DNA from 2 places in the Janthinobacterium sp. GW822-FHT07H11 genome. Region 2 is predicted to be linked to the other one. Evidence: predicted binding sites of a transcription regulator. Region 2 holds the regulator's gene; the other holds the start of a gene.
What was found. The regulator FNR, encoded in region 2, switches genes on or off when oxygen is low (the NO sensors DNR and NnrR bind a similar motif). The targets are predictions, from matches to a motif close to TTGATNNNNATCAA.
Positions count from the first base shown of each region.

Region 1: the regulator FNR is predicted to act here: its motif matches at 5,300-5,313, upstream of AC3RCJ_RS19805 (CehA/McbA family metallohydrolase).

Region 1 covers NZ_CM179507.1:4,499,088-4,506,957, reverse strand. The annotation lists gene AC3RCJ_RS19820 (M1 family metallopeptidase) at 1-102, opposite strand, end outside; gene AC3RCJ_RS19815 (glutathione S-transferase family protein) at 357-980, shown strand; gene AC3RCJ_RS19810 (prolyl oligopeptidase family serine peptidase) at 1,111-3,213, opposite strand; gene AC3RCJ_RS19805 (CehA/McbA family metallohydrolase) at 3,408-5,126, opposite strand; gene AC3RCJ_RS19800 (MFS transporter) at 5,450-6,745, shown strand; gene nirB (nitrite reductase large subunit NirB) at 6,756-7,870, shown strand, end outside.
Region 2 covers NZ_CM179507.1:324,257-332,126, reverse strand. The annotation lists gene AC3RCJ_RS01425 (response regulator) at 1-2,797, opposite strand, end outside; gene fnr (fumarate/nitrate reduction transcriptional regulator Fnr) at 3,043-3,801, shown strand; gene AC3RCJ_RS01415 (FixH family protein) at 3,928-4,452, opposite strand; gene ccoG (cytochrome c oxidase accessory protein CcoG) at 4,599-5,981, opposite strand; gene ccoP (cytochrome-c oxidase, cbb3-type subunit III) at 5,986-6,906, opposite strand; gene AC3RCJ_RS01400 (cbb3-type cytochrome oxidase subunit 3) at 6,899-7,099, opposite strand; gene ccoO (cytochrome-c oxidase, cbb3-type subunit II) at 7,101-7,715, opposite strand; gene ccoN (cytochrome-c oxidase, cbb3-type subunit I) at 7,731-7,870, opposite strand, start outside.

The sequences.
Region 1 (7,870 bases), 2.2 Mb from region 2:
GGGAGCCGCGTGGCCCGGCTTGAAGGCGGTGACGGCAGTCAGTGCCAGGATGGCGGCGGCCAGCTGGCGGCGGCGGAAGCGGGGAGTCGGTGTGCGATGCATGGTATGCCCTGGTTGCATGAGTAAAACGCCGGCCGGCCGGGTAGGGCGGGGACGTCGATGACGGTTGGGGGACCTCGCTGGAACTGGATGCCAGCGTTCCCGTGCAGCAATCTACGGCGTAACGGGGGCAAAGTCAACGCGCCAGGGGCGGCGCAAGGCTGCCGGGCGCTGGTATGATGGACGCCTGAGCGTACTGCCGCAGGCCGGTGCCGCGCCTGATTGACCACCACCATCACGAGACGAGACCCACGCACATGAAACTGACTATCAGCCCCCGCACGCCCAATCCCCGCCGCGTCACCATGTTCATCGCCGAAAAGGGCATCGCCGGCATCGAGGAAGTGGCGCTCGACCTGATGGCGGGCCAGCACCGCGATCCCGCCTTCCTGGCAAAAAACCCGCTGGGCCGCGTGCCCGTGCTGGAACTGGACGACGGGCGCGTGCTGACCGAGACGCGCGCCATCTGCACCTACCTGGAAGGCTTGCAGCCGCAGCCGAACCTGATGGGCGAGGGTTTCGAGGAGCGCGCCTTCATCGAAATGGCCGACCGCCGGGTGGAACTGCATCTGTTCAGCGCCGCCGCCAACTGGGTGCGCCACGGCCATCCGGCCCTGGTGGCGCTGGAAAACCCGCAGTTTCCCGATTTCGCTGCGGCACAGGCGGGCAAGCTGCGCGAGACGACGCAGTGGCTGGACCAGGTGCTGGCGCACCAGCCCTACATCGCCGGCGAACGGTTTACGATTGCCGACATCACGGCCTTCTGCGCGCTGGAATTCGCGCGCGGCCTGATGAAGTACCGTCCGGGCGCGGAAGGCTTATCCAACCTGCAGGCCTACCGCGACCGCATCGCCGAGCGGCCCAGCGCACAGGCGAAGTAAGCCCTGCGTGCGGCCCGCTTCAACTATGTTGTCGGCTTGCGCCCGTTGGGCTAAGCCGACCTACGCCGGCCTACGCCCAGCGACAGGCCGGCAGGTCGGATGAGCGGAACGCGTAATCCGACATCACCACTTACTTCAGCTGCTCCTGCAGGAAGCTGTAGGTCAGCGCCCACATCAGCGCCTGCTGGTCGTTGTTGGCGGCGCCCGCATGGCCGCCTTCCGTGTTTTCCCAGTACAGCACGTCGTGGCCCTGCTCTTCCATCTTTGCCACCATCTTGCGCGCGTGGCCAGGGTGCACGCGGTCGTCGCGGGTCGAGGTGGTAAACAGCACGCGCGGATATTTCTTGTCCTTGAAGACGTTCTGGTACGGCGAGTACTTGCCGATGTAGGCCCACTGCTGCGGCACGTCCGGGTCGCCGTACTCTCCCATCCACGAAGCGCCCGCCAGCATCTTGTTATAGCGGCGCATGTCGAGCAGCGGTACCTGGCTGACGACGGCGTTGAACAGGTCAGGACGCTGCACCAGCACGGCACCCGTCAGCAGGCCGCCATTGCTGCCGCCCATGATGCCCAGGTGGCGCGGACTGGTGACCTTGCGCTTGATCAAATCCTGCGCCACCGAGATGAAATCGTCATAGGCGCGCTGGCGGTTTTCCTTCAGCGCCGCCTGGTGCCAGCGGGGACCGAACTCGCCGCCGCCGCGGATATTGGCCAGCACGTAGACGCCGCCTTTTTCCAGCCACGCCACGCCCGTGGTGCCGCTGTAGCTCGGTTTCAGCGACACTTCGAAGCCGCCGTAGCCATACAGCACGGTGGGATTGGTGCCGTCGAACTTCGTGGCCTTGTTCATGATGGCGAAGTAGGGTACCCGGGTGCCATCCTTCGACGTCGATTCGAATTGCTCCACCTTGTATGGCACGGCGTCGAAGAAGGCCGGCAGCGACTTGATTTTCGTGCGCTGGTCGCTGCCGGCCGTGGCCAGGTACAGCGTGGTGGGATTGAGGAAGTCGGTGACGGTCAGGAAGTACTGCTCCGAATCGACCGGGTCGAGCGCGCTGACGGCCAGCGTGCCCAGTGCCGGCGCATCGACCGGGCGGCGCTGCCATTGGCCGTTCACGTGGCGCAGTTCCGTCAGGCGGTTCTTGACCTTGTCCAGGGTCGTCAGCAGGATGGCCGACTTCGTTGGGGTGACATTGTCCAGCGACGACGTGGCCGTGGGCGCGTACAGCACTTCCAGCTCCTGTTTGCCCTGCATGAAGGCCTTGAAATCCGTGGCCAGCAGCGAGCCTTGCAGGTAGGTCTTGCCGTTCACTTTCCAGTCCGAGCGCAAGGTGATGACCAGCTGGTCGCGCACGGTGAATGCCGTGGCGTCGTCCGGTTTCGGCACTTTTTTCAGGCTGGCTCCATCGCGCAGGAACATTTCCCCGCTATAGAAATCGATCTGGCGTTCGACGAACTGGTGTTCATGGCCGGGCGTGAAATCCTTGTAGGCGCCCGCGCTCAGGTCGTCGGGCTTGGCTTCATACAAGGTGCGCGCCTGCGCCAGCGGCGTGCCGCGCTGCCACTCTTTGATGATGCGCGGGTAGCCCGAGCTGGTCATCGAGCCGGGGCCGAAATCGGTGGAGACGAACAAGGTGTCCTGGTCGATCCAGCCGGCGCTGCTCTTCGCTTCGGGCAGGCTGAAGCCGCCGTCGACGAAGGCGCGTTTGGCCACGTCGTATTCGCGCACCACCTTGGCATCGCCGCCGCCGCGCGACAGGGAGATGAGGCAGCGTTCGCCCTTCGGATACAGGCAGGAGGCGCCGCCCCAGACCCAGTTTTCGTTCTCGCCGGCGGCCAGCTGGTCCAGGTCGATCACGGTTTCCCATACGGGTTCGGCCTGCTGGTACTGCGCCAGGGTGGTGCGGCGCCAGATGCCGCGCACGTGCTGGGCATCGCGCCAGAAGTTATAGTAAAACTCGCCTTCCTTGCTGACGTAGGGAATGCGTTCCTTCGAGTTGAGGATGGTTTTCAGGCGCGCCTGCAAGGCGGGGAAGCCGGGCCGGCCTTCCAGTTCCTTGACGGTGACGGCATTGTGCTGCTTGACCCAGGCCAGCGGCTTGTCGCCGAGGACTTCTTCCAGCCACAGGTGGGGATCGGCCGGGGTGGCGGGAGCGGCGGCTTGCGCATGGGCGATGCCCGCTGCGGCCAGGCCGAGCAGCATGCTGCCGGCGAAGGTACGATAGGATGACATGGACGATTTTTCCTCGATGGTTCGGGTGTATGCCGTGTTGCTGCTCAAAACGGCGCAACCATGGTGCCATGGATTGCTTCTAGGAACCAGTGTCAGATGGAATCCAGTGAGGAAAAGACATGCTTTCCAATATTATTTGCCGTGGCGCCCGCTGGCCGTAGAATCTGCGGCAGCGCGGCAAGGGCGCGGTCCGCTCAGGGCAGCTGCATCACCCAGAGGGGCGCCGACCAGACGATGTTGCCGTCGTCCTGGACCAGGCGCGCATAGTAGAAATGGGGGCCGGGCGCGGGCGTGACGGTGACCTCGGCCTGGTCCGTCAGGGGCGTGACGTTGCCATTGCTGCCAGGCACGCCGTGGAAGATGGTGATGGCGGCCGCCTGCCGGCCCGCATCGTTGCTGAAGCTGGCGGACAGTTGCAAGGGCCCCTGGTTGTCGAAGCGCTCACCCATCATCCTGCCATTGGCCGTCAACAGCAGTTGCGCGTGCTTGTCCATGGTGGCAAAGACGCGCCGCGCGCGCAGCGCCTCAAACAGCTGCTCGCGCGACAGCGGCGCGTTGGCCGCATCGGCTTTCACCAGCACGGCCGTGCGGTTGCCGTAGGAGGCGCCCCAGTTGGCGCAGTGGTTGTCCTGGTTGCTGCTGAAGGCCAGGTGGTAGCCGGCCGCCAGCGCCCGGTTGCAGGCCGCCTCGTAATTGCTGCGCCGCGTTTCCGTTTCCTGGTCGTTGCTGGAAAAGGCGGAGGTGTTCATCACTTCGCACAGCACCATGGCCGCGTCGCCGTCCGGCGTGTAGCCGAGCGGCTGGTCGTCGACGAGAAACTGCCCCGTTTGCGCCGGGTGGTTGAACTGGCCCAGCCAGCCCCGCGCGCGCATCAGCGCATACAGGGCGGCGTAGTCGCTTTTCGGCGTTTCCACGTCGGCCAGCAGTTCGCCCTGGGCATTCCTTTCCCAGCCCAGCAACTGATCGCTATTAAAGATGTTCAAATGGCCGCCCTTGTTGATGACGCCCCATTCCATGCCGTACAGGGCCAGGAAGCCGGGGTGGGCATTGGTATAGGCGGCCGCTTCGGCCAGGCCCGTCTGGTACAGCGCTGTCGCTTCGGCCGGCACGGCCGCGCTGTTGGTGCCGTCAGAACCGTCATACATGTGGTTGTGCTCGGACGTCAGCAGGACGTCGAGCCCGTGTTCTTGCGCATATTTGTATGCATCGATGGGACCGTAGGGCGCCGTTTGCGGTTCCTGCGCGCCATGGCAGGCGTCCAGCGGGGCGCCGCCGTCGCTGTGGCGCGTCTGGCTGTGCAGGTTGGCGTAGACGATGCGGTAGGCGGCGCCATTGAGGCGGAGCAAGCCTGCGTGGAACGCGGGCACCTGCGGCGGCGCGGCGCCGGCCCGGTTGACGGCGATGGGCCATACTTGTTCCACGGCCGCTTCCCGGGCCGTGTCCTGGTCCGCCACGGCCAGCAGGCGCAATTCGTACAAGCCGTCCGGCGCCAGCATGCGCCGTTCGCGCGCATCGGCATCGGCGCGGCCATCCCAGGGCAAGCGGATGCTCGTGCCGCCCGCATCGACCTGTTCCGTGCCCGACCAGCGCCGCAGCACGGCCCCTTGCGGGCCGGGGCCGGACAGGGTCAAGGTCCAGCGCACGGCATGGGCGCGGCCTGCGTCCGGATACGTGAGGCGCACAATAAACGTACGTGACTGCGCGCTGCGCGCCTGCGTGGCCCGCGCGCCGCGCGCCGCGTGGAACGGTGCGAATACCGTCGCGTCCAGCTCGCTGTGCTCCCTGGGTTCGGCATCGCCATCTTGCGCCGCGGCACTGCTACTCCACGTGATCAAGAGCGCGCCCACGCAGGCGCACGCGAGCGCACGTGCCACGCCGCGCCATGGCTGCCACTGCCGCAGTTGCCCGAGCATGCCGGCCTCCGCTTCATGAACTCAATGACAATTAGACAATCATTGCACTTTCGAGTTCCGCGACGCACCAAGAAGAGGCGTGCCTGCACCGCCAAATGCCATGATCTGGCGCAAAGTCCGTGCGGATACGACAGCTACCCCTGGACGGGCCTGGCACGGCGCTTGCTAAACAGGTGATACGGATCAACGGCGATCCCTTGAATAAACTTAACAACGGTCCAACGACGGACCACCTGGACAACGGCGTCCGCTCTGGCTGATCTTTTTCATCGGCGGGGCGGGCGCCGTTTTGTTTTATCAACGGGATATTTCGGGAACCTATCATGGCCAGCCAAAAAGCAACGCGCATCGCGCTCTTCTCCCTCGCCACGCCGCCCATGCGCGCATTCCACCTGACGTGGATGGCATTTTTCGTGTGTTTCTTCGCCTGGTTCGCTTGCGCGCCGCTGATGCCGGTCATCAAGGGCGAGTTCGGTCTTTCCCTGGCGCAAGTGGCGAACATCAATATCGCCGCCGTCGCCATCACCATCCTCGTGCGCCTGATCGTCGGCCCCTTGTGCGACCGCTACGGCCCGCGCAAGACCTACACGGGCTTGCTGCTGCTCGGTGCCATCCCCGTGCTGGGCGTGGCCGCCTCGCAAAGCTATGAAAGTTTCCTGTTCTTCCGCCTGGGCATCGGCGCTGTCGGTGCCAGCTTTGTCATCACGCAATATCATACGTCCGTGATGTTCGCGCCCCGCGTCGTGGGCACGGCGAATGCGGCCGCCGCCGGCTGGGGCAATGCGGGCGGCGGCGCGGCGCAGGCGCTGATGCCGCTGCTGCTGGGCGCCGTGCTGATGCTGGGCGTGTCCGAATCGCTGGGCTGGCGCATCGCGCTGCTGGTGCCGGGCGTGCTGATGCTGGGGATGGCCGCGCTGTACTGGCGCTATACGCAGGATTGCCCGGAAGGAAATTACTCGGACTTGCGCGCCGCCGGCGTGGCCATCGAAGGAGGAAAAAAGGGCGGCTGGGACAGCTTCAAGGCCGCCAGCGGCAATTATCGCGTCTGGCTGCTGTTCGTCACCTACGGCGCCTGCTTCGGCATCGAGATCTTCATCCACAATATCGCGGCCGTCTACTACGTCGACCATTTCGGCCTGTCCTTGAAATCGGCGGGCCTGGCCGCCGGCAGCTTCGGCCTGCTGGCCCTGTTTGCCCGCGCGCTGGGCGGCTGGCTGTCCGACAAGCTGGCCCTGCGCGGCAACCTGAACAGCCGCGTCACCCTGCTGTTCATGCTGATGATAGGCGAAGGCGTGGGCTTGCTGTGGTTTGCCAAGGTCGACAGCGTCACGTATGCCGTCATCGCCATGCTGGTCTTCGGCCTGTTCACCCACATGGCCTGCGGCGCCACCTACGCGCTGGTGCCCTTCATCGACAGCCGCGCTCTCGGCGGCGTGGCCGGCATCATCGGCGCGGGCGGCAACGTGGGCGCCGTGGCGGCCGGCTTCCTGATGAAGGGCACGGGCGACATCCGCCAGACATTGACCATCCTCAGCGCCCTGGTGGTGGTCTCGGCCCTGTGCGCCATCGCCGCCCGCTTCACGGGGCTGGCGGCCGAACCGAACATGGCCGCGGCCTGAGGAGACAAGCATGAACCACCCCCTGAAGATCGTCGTCCTTGGCCATGGCATGGTCGGGCATAAATTCCTCGAACGCCTGGCGCTGGAAAGCGCGCCGCACCTGCACGTCACCGTGCTGTGCGAAGAACCGCGCCCCGCCTACGACCGGGTGCACCTGTCCGAATTTTTCAGCGGAAAATCGGCCGAGGACCTCTCCTTGGTGACGCCCGGCTTCTTCGACAAGGACAACGTCGTGTTGAAGCTCAATGCGCGCGCCGTGTCCATCGACCGCGCGGCGAAAACCGTCACGGCCAGCACGGGTGAAGTGCTGGCCTATGACAAACTCGTGTTCGCCACCGGTTCGACGCCGTTCGTGCCGCCGCTGCCGGGCAAGGAGCGCGATGGCTGCTTCGTCTACCGCACCATCGAAGACCTGGAAGCCATGCTGGCCTGGGGCGCCAAGTCGAAAACGGGCGTGGTCATCGGCGGCGGCTTGCTGGGCCTCGAATGTGCGAAAGCCTTGCGCGACCTGAAGCTCGACACCCACGTGGTGGAATTCGCGCCGCGCCTGATGGCCGTGCAGGTGGACGAGGGCGGCGCGCGCGTCCTGCGCCGCAAGATCGAGGAACTGGGCGTGACCGTGCACACGCAAAAGAATACGCTGGCCATCGTTGACGGCGAATCAGCCACGCACCGCATGCAGTTCGCCGACGGCAGCCACCTGGAAGCGGACATGATCGTCTTCTCGGCCGGCATCCGTCCGCGCGACGAACTGGCGCGCGCCTGCGGCCTGGACGTGGGACCGCGCGGCGGCATCGCCATCGACGACAGCTGCCTCACCTCCGACCCGGACATCTATGCGATCGGCGAATGCGCGCTGTGGGGCGGCCTGGTGTTCGGCCTGGTGGCGCCCGGCTACGAGATGGCACGCATCGCCGCCCGCCACCTGTTGCAGGAGGAGGGCGAAGCCTCGTTCAAGGGCGCCGACATGAGCACCAAGCTCAAACTGATGGGCGTGGACGTGGCCAGCCTGGGCGACCCGCACGGCAATGCGCCGGGCAGCCGCTCCTACCAGTTCATGGACGAGCGCAAGCAGATCTACAAGAAGATCGTCGTCTCCGACTGCGGCAAGTATTTGCTGGGCGG
Region 2 (7,870 bases):
CCATGCGCCGCAGCACGCCGCGTCCCTTGGCGTCGCGCCCCATCACGCGCATCAGCGGCGCCATGGAAAACACCTCTTCATCGACGGCCGGCGCCGGCTCGGCCGCCTGCAGCTGTGGCCGCTTCGGCAGGTGGCGCGCGATCACGGCCATCATCTCTTCCACCACCACGGGCTTGGCGATGAAGTCGCTGATGCCGGCCGTCATGCAGCGCTCGCGTTCGGAGGCCAGCACGCCGGCCGTCATGGCGATCACGGGCAAGGTCAGGCGCAGTTCCGTGCGGATGATGTGGGTGGCGCTGAAGCCGTCCATGACAGGCATCTGCATGTCCATCAGCACGATGTCGTAGCGCAGCGCTTCCGTGCGCAGCCGTTCCACGGCCTGCAGGCCGTCGCCGACCACGTCCAGGGTAGCGCCCATGTGTTCGAGGATGCCGCGCGCCACGGCCTGGTTCAGGTGGTTGTCTTCCACCAGCAGGAAATGCACGCCGGCCAGTTCCGTGCCCAGCGGCTGGTGCAGGATGCGCTGCTCGCCGCCCTCATGCTTGGCGATCAGCGCCTGGTGCAGGGCGTCGAACAGGCTCGAACCCGTGATCGGCTTCATCAGCACGACGTCGGCCTCGGCCGCGCTGGAGATTTCTTCCAGGTGATTGCGGGCGAAGGCGTTGACCATCACCACGATGGGCTGGCGCTGGCCGGCGGCCGCCTGGCGGATGGCCTTGGCCGTGGCCAGGCCGTCCATGACGGGCATGTGCCAGTCGGCCAGCACCACGTCGTAGGGCTGCTGCTGCGCCAGGCGCTCGCGGTACAGTTCGATGGCGGCAAAGCCGGAATCGACCTCGTCGGCGTTCCAGCCCCACGCTTCGATCAGTTTGACGATCAGTTCGCGCGTGGTGCGGTTATCGTCGGCCACCAGCAGGCGCAGCTGGCCCAGGGTCGGCGTGCGCCGCGTTTCGGCTGGCTGCGCCAGTATCTCGAAGGGCACGCTGAACCAGAAGCGGCTGCCCTTGCCTTCGCTGCTGGCGACGGCGATTTCGCCGCCCATCATGTGGATCAGCTGCTTGCTGATGGCCAGGCCCAGGCCCGTGCCGCCGAAGCGCCGCGTGATGCTCTGGTCGCCTTGTGAAAACGCGGCAAACAGCTGCTGCTGTTGTAATTCTGTCATGCCGATGCCCGTATCGCGCACTTCGAAGCGCAGCCAGGCGCGCCCCTTGTCTTTCTCGGCCAGGCTGACGGCCACCACCACTTCGCCGCTCTCGGTAAACTTGATGGCGTTGCCGGCCAGGTTGACGAGGATTTGCTGCAGGCGCTGGGCATCGCCCAGCAGGCGCCGCGGCACGTCGGGTTCGACGGCGATGGCCAGCTCCAGCTCCTTCTCGCCCGCATTCATGGTCATGGTCGTGGCCAGCGTATTCATGACTTCGTCGAGGTCGAATTCGACGGGCGACAATTCCATGCGGCGCGCCTCGATCTTCGAATAGTCGAGCACGTCGTTCAGGATGCCCAGCAGCGACTGGCCCGCCACGCGCACCATGGTCAGATACTTGCGCTGTTCCGTATCGAGCTTGGTATTTCCGAGCAGATACACCATGCCCAGCACGGCATTGAGCGGGGTGCGGATTTCATGGCTCATATTGGCCACGAAATCGCTCTTCGCGCGGTTGGCCGCCTCGGCCCGGTCGCGTTCCTGTTCCAGTTCCGCCGCGCGCGATTCGAGCTCCTGCTGCAGGCGGTCGCGTTCGCTCATCAGGCCGTTGAACGCTTCCGTCAGTTCGCCGATCTCGTCGCGCTGCTGCACCGGCACGGGGGTGAAGCGGCTGCCGCTGCTGCGCAGCGCTTGCAGGGTGTCGCGCAGGCGCACCAGCGGCGACAGCAGGCGCACGGTGACCCAGCCCAGCACTGCCGCGGCCAGCAGCGAGGCCAGGGTGCTCCACAGCACCAGCCGGTATAGCACGCCGTCGAACGGTTCGAAGGCGTCATCGATGGGCAGCGAGGCCGCGAGCAGCCAGTTTACGGACTTCAGGCGCTTGAAGCTGTTGACGGCCGTGATGCCGCGGCTGTTGGTGCTGACCATGCTGCCTTCGCCGTCGTCCTTCAGCAGCTGCGTGGTGGTCAGGTTGGCGTTCGGCTGGCGCGGCTGCAGCAAGCGGCTGGTATCGGGATGCAGCACGTAGCGCGGCACGGCGCCGCGCGTGAGGATGAAGTAATAGCCGCTCTTGCCGATCTTTTCCGTGCGCAGGCGGCCCAGCAGGTTGTCCTTGTACAGGCGCAGCACGCCGATCACCACGCCGGCCACCTGGCCGTCGGCGCCCAGCACGGGTGCCGCCATCTGCACGATGGGCAGGCCGCTCGATTTGCCCAGCATCGGTTCGGTGATCATGGGCTGGCGCGTGCGCAGCACGGTCTGGAAATACTCGCGCTCGGCGACGTTGATGCCAGCGCGTCCCGCCACTTCCGGCATGTCGGCCACGACGGCGCCATGCGCGTCCAGCACTAGCACGTCGTCGAACAGCACCAGCATCGAGCGGCGCGAATAATATTGGCGCAACTGGGCGGGCTGGGCAATCAATTCGGGCGGCTGCTGCCTGGCCGTCAGCGTGACGATCTGCAGCAGCATGGCCAGCTTGTCATCGAGTTCAGCGGCCGTGCGGGTGATCAGGGCCGACTGCTGGCTCAGCAGTACCTTGGTGAAGTCGTCGCGCATGTGCCGCACCTGTATCATGGTAACCAGGGCAATCATGGCGATCGAGGTCAGGCTGGTTGCCAGCGCGACTTTTGCTTTTATGCCGAGAGGCTTCATAGTTTCCTTTTCAGTACCGGGCGGCACAGGCGGCAGAGGCAGATAATGCTGTCAAGAATTTTCCTATCAATACCCCAGCTTGGCAAGCGCCACCGCGCAATTTCCCCTCCCCACATGGTCTTTTGACGATGTTGCCATATAATTAAATGCAAGACGTCGTTTATTCGGCGAAATTACGGTGAAATTGGCACACGGCAACCGTGTATGCAGTAAACTTGTTGTTGCATTTTCTAAAAGGTACCGACATGACTGAAGCGCTACTCTCTCCAACCTTGCCCACAGTGACCGTGGAAGCGTTGCGTGCGCGATGCTCGACCTGCAGCATGCACCAATTGTGCCTGCCGATGGGGCTCGATGTGGGCGACATGGACAGGCTGGACCAGATTATCGGACGCCGCCGCAAGATCGTGCGCGGCGCTTCGCTGTTCCGCATCGGCGACTCGTTCCAGAACCTGTATGCGATCCGCCTGGGCCACTTCAAGACCTACCAGATCAATCCGGGCGGCGAAGAGCAGGTGACGGGTTTCCAGATGGCCGGCGAACTGCTGGGCATGGATGCCATCAGCGCCGACCGCCACCACTGTAATGCGGTGGCCCTGGAAGACAGCGAAGTATGTGAAATCCCGTTTTCCAGCCTGGAACAATTGCTGGGCAATATGCCGACCCTGCTGCGCCATTTCCACCGCATGATGAGCCAGGAAATCACGCGTGAGCAAAGTGTCATGTTGTTGTTGGGTAACATGCAGGCGACGCAGCGCTTTGCCGCCTTCATCGTCAACCTGGCGTCGCGCTATGAAGCGCGCGGCTATTCGAGCAGCAAGTTCCAGCTGCGCATGTCGCGCGAGGAAATCGGCAATTACCTGGGCCTGACCATCGAGAGCGTCAGCCGTTTATTGTCGAAATTTAAGAAGGAAGGCTGGCTGCGCGTCTCCAACCGCGAGATCGAGATCTTGCAGCCAGCCAAACTGAAGGCCATTACGGCCGGCACCGACATCTGCAAATAACAGCACCGTCAAAACCTGCTGCGCGTCGCGCTTTGCGGCCTGCGATGCTCGCTGTGCTCTAGCACAGCTGCGCTTCTTAGCCACAAATCACTGCCGCTCGCTACGGTTTTTTCCCGGCGCTGTACGTTATAGCTCTTCATCGGCGTGCAGCGCGATGCTGCGCTGCAGCGGCCAGGTCCAGATGCCGGACAGGCGCCATTCGCGCTTGTCGTTTTCCACCAGTACCTGCCAGCGGCTGCGCTCGAGCATCGGCAGCGCCACCGAGAAATTACCCTGGGCATCGGGCTGCACCAGCAGCTTGATGTCTTTTTCCGGCAGGGTCGCATGCGCCAGGTGCAGTTGCAGCGGGCCCTGGTAGGCCTTGCCGAAGCTGTGCACGGAACCGGCCAGGCGCGCCTGCGCCACGTCGTAGGACAGGCTGGTGTCCATGGCCAGGTTGCTGGCGGCCGTGTCGCGCTTCAAATCCTGGTTGATGGCCTTGCCCTGCTTGTAATAATCGCCCACCACCAGCGCATCGGGTTGCGTAAACGCAATATAGCCCATGAAGCTGCCGACGACCACGGACAGGCCGGGACCGATCATCAGCAGCCATGGCCAGCGATGCTTGTACCACGGTGCAACGGGAGGTTGCAGTTTCAGACTGTCGGACATTGTGTTCTCCTTGGGGCCGGACCCTTTGGGTCTGACCCCAGCTTTTGCTTCCGGGTTGAAAATCAAGTGACCCTAGCGCATGATTGATGATACCCCTGCGGCGAAATACCGGGGTCGGACCCGGAGGGTCCGACCCCAAATCAACATCACCGCGGCACGATGAAGACCGCGCTTTCACGCACATGCAGCGACGGGTCGTCCAGCGATTGCAACTCGATTGCGATCTTGTTCGACCCCTTTTCTCCCACGCCGTGCGGCACGCGCAGGCGGATCGGCCAGCCCAGCGTTTCCGTCGGCTGCAAGGTCACTTCCTCGCGCGTCAGCAAGGTCAGGCCCGGCAAGCCGGAAGCGCTGATTTTAAAATGCTGGGTTTGCTCGGAGGTGTTCATGATCTGCAGGCGGTAGACGTTTTCGATCATGCCGTCTTCCACTTCGCGTCCCATCGAACCGCGGTCGCGGATCACGTCCATCTTCAGCGGCGTGCGCAGGGCCAGCGAGGTACACACGGCGATGATGATCAGGGCCAGGATGGACGTGTAGATCAGCACGCGCGGGCGCATGGCGCGCTGGCGGATCTGCTTCGAATTGAAGTTGTTTTCCATCGCATGGTCGGTACTGTAGCGTATCAAGCCACGCGGCCGCTCGACCTTGTCCATCACGGTATTGCAGGCATCGACGCAGGCCGCGCAGCCGATGCATTCATACTGCAGGCCGTTGCGGATATCGATACCGGTCGGACACACCTGCACGCACAGGGTGCAGTCGATGCAGTCGCCCAGCTTGTCGTTGTTGCCGGCCTTCTTGCTCATGGCGCCGCGTGGTTCGCCGCGCTTGGCATCGTAGGTGATGATCAGGGTGTCCTGGTCGAACATGGCGCTCTGGAAGCGCGCGTAGGGGCACATGTATTTGCACACCTGCTCGCGCAGCCAGCCCGCGTTGCCGTAGGTTGCCAGGCTGTAGAACAGCACCCAGAACCATTCCCAGGGACCGAAGTTGAGGGTTTGCACGGAATGCGCGAGTTCCTTGATCGGCGTGAAGTAGCCGACAAAGGTAAAGCCCGTCCACAGGGCAATGGCGCCCCACACCAGGTGCTTGGCCGTCTTCTTGGCCGTCTTGCGCAGGGACGGACCCTGCTTGTCGAGGGCCATGCGCGCGCTGCGCGTGCCCTCGATGCGGCGCTCGACCCACAGGAAGATTTCCGTGTACACCGTTTGCGGGCAGGAGAAGCCGCACCAGACCCGCCCCGCAATGGCCGTGACGAGGAACAGCAGATAGGCACAGATGATCAGCAGGGCCGCCAGATAGATGAAATCCTGGGGCCACAGCACGACGCCGAAAATGTAGAACTTGCGCGTGGTCAAATCGAACAGCAGGGCTTGCCTGCCATTCCAGTTCAGCCACGGCAAGCCGTAGAACGCCAGCTGGGTAAGCCAGACGCATACCCATCGCCAGGTAGCGTAGCGTCCTTTGGCCTCGCGAGGATAGATTTGCTCGCGGGCCGCATACATCTTGATGACTTGAGGTTCCATTACATCATTTCACGGGCGTCTGGGGATTCGACAGGCTCCAGACATAGGCCGACAGCACGTGGACTTTCGATTCGCCGAGGAAGTCACTGAAGGCCGGCATGGTGTTGTTGCGTCCCTTGCGGACCGTTTCCATGATGGTATCAGCACTGCCGCCGTACAGCCAGATCTTGTCCGTCAGGTTGGGCGCGCCCAGCATCGGGTTACCCTTGGCATCGGCGCCGTGACAGGCCATGCAGGCACCGAACTTGCCCTTGCCCAGCACGGATTTGACGGGGTCCGAGGTGGAACCGGACAGGCTCAGCACGTAGTGGGCCACGTTCTCGATGTCTTTTTCGGAACCGAGCGCGGCACCCATCGGCGGCATCTGGCCATTGCGGCCATGCATGATGGTGGTCTTGATGGTGGCAGGATCGCCGCCATACAGCCAGTCCTTGTCCGTCAGGTTGGGGAAGCCCTTGTTGCCGCGCGCATCCGAACCGTGGCATTGCGCGCAGTAGGTCAGGAACAGGCGCTGGCCGATGGCTTGCGCTTGCGGATCGGCAGCTACCGTCTTGATATCCTGGCTCAGGTACTTGTTGAACAGGGGGCCGTAATCGGCTTCCGCCTTCTTCAGCTCTTCCTCGTACTGGCCCGTCGATTTCCAGCCCAGGCTGCCGGCATAGGTGCCCAGGCCCGGATACAGGAACAGGTAGGCCAGCGCGAAGACGATGGTGATGTAGAACAACCACATCCACCAGCGCGGCATCGGCGTGTTGAGTTCCTTCAAGTCCTCGTCCCAGACGTGGCCCGTGGTGCCGTCGGCGGGGGCGCCGGCGGCCACTTTCACTTTCGACTGCGAGTACAGCAGCACGCCGCAGCCGATGATGCCCAGCAGGGACAGCACGATGATGTAGATGTTCCAGAAGCCATTGGTAAAGTCAGCCATGGTTGCGCTCCTCTTGTGCCGGCACGGCATCGGCCGGATAGTCGAGCGCCTCGTCGGCGAACGGCAGGCGTGCCGCCGCGTCGAAGTCGCCATTGCTGCGGCTGAACGTCCACCACAGGATGCCCACGAATGTCATAAAGGAAACCACCGTCATGACGCTGCTGGCGCTGTCAAACAGGTTCTCGATTGCCATGCTAATTCCTTGTTTTGATTAATGTACCGAGGCCTTGCAGATAGGCGACCAGGGCGTCTTCTTCCGTCTTGTCCTGCAGCTGGGCTGGGCCGGCGGCGATTTCTTCATCGCTGTAGGGCTGGCCCAGGCGCTTCAGGGCGCGCATCTTCGGCATGATGTCGTCGGGCACCAGCTTGGTCTTCGCCAGCCAGGGGTAGGCCGGCATGTTCGACTCGGGCACCACGTCGCGCGGGTTGTTCAAGTGCGTGCGGTGCCATTCATCGCTGTAGCGGGCGCCGACGCGGGCCAGGTCCGGCCCCGTGCGCTTGGAACCCCACTGGAACGGACGGTCATACACGAACTCGCCGGCGACCGAATAGTGGCCATAGCGTTCCGTTTCCGCGCGCAGCGGACGCACCATCTGCGAGTGGCAGTTGTAGCAGCCTTCGCGCACGTAGATGTCGCGGCCCGCCAGGCGCAGCGGCGAATACGGCTTCAGGCCGGCGACCGGTTCCGTCGTGCTCTTCTGGAAGAACAGGGGAACGATCTCGACGGCGCCGCCGATGCTGATCACCACCGTGACCAGGGCGATCAGCAGCCAGGGGTTTTTTTCAATCCATGCATGTGAAAATTTCATTTGCTTTTGCTCCTATCAGGCGTGCGCCGCGTTCAGTTCCGGAATGCGGGCGACGGGGAGTTTGCTGCCGCGCAAGGTCATCCAGGTGTTGTAGCCCATGATGCACATACCCGACAGGTACAGCAGGCCACCGGCCACGCGCACCACGTAGTACG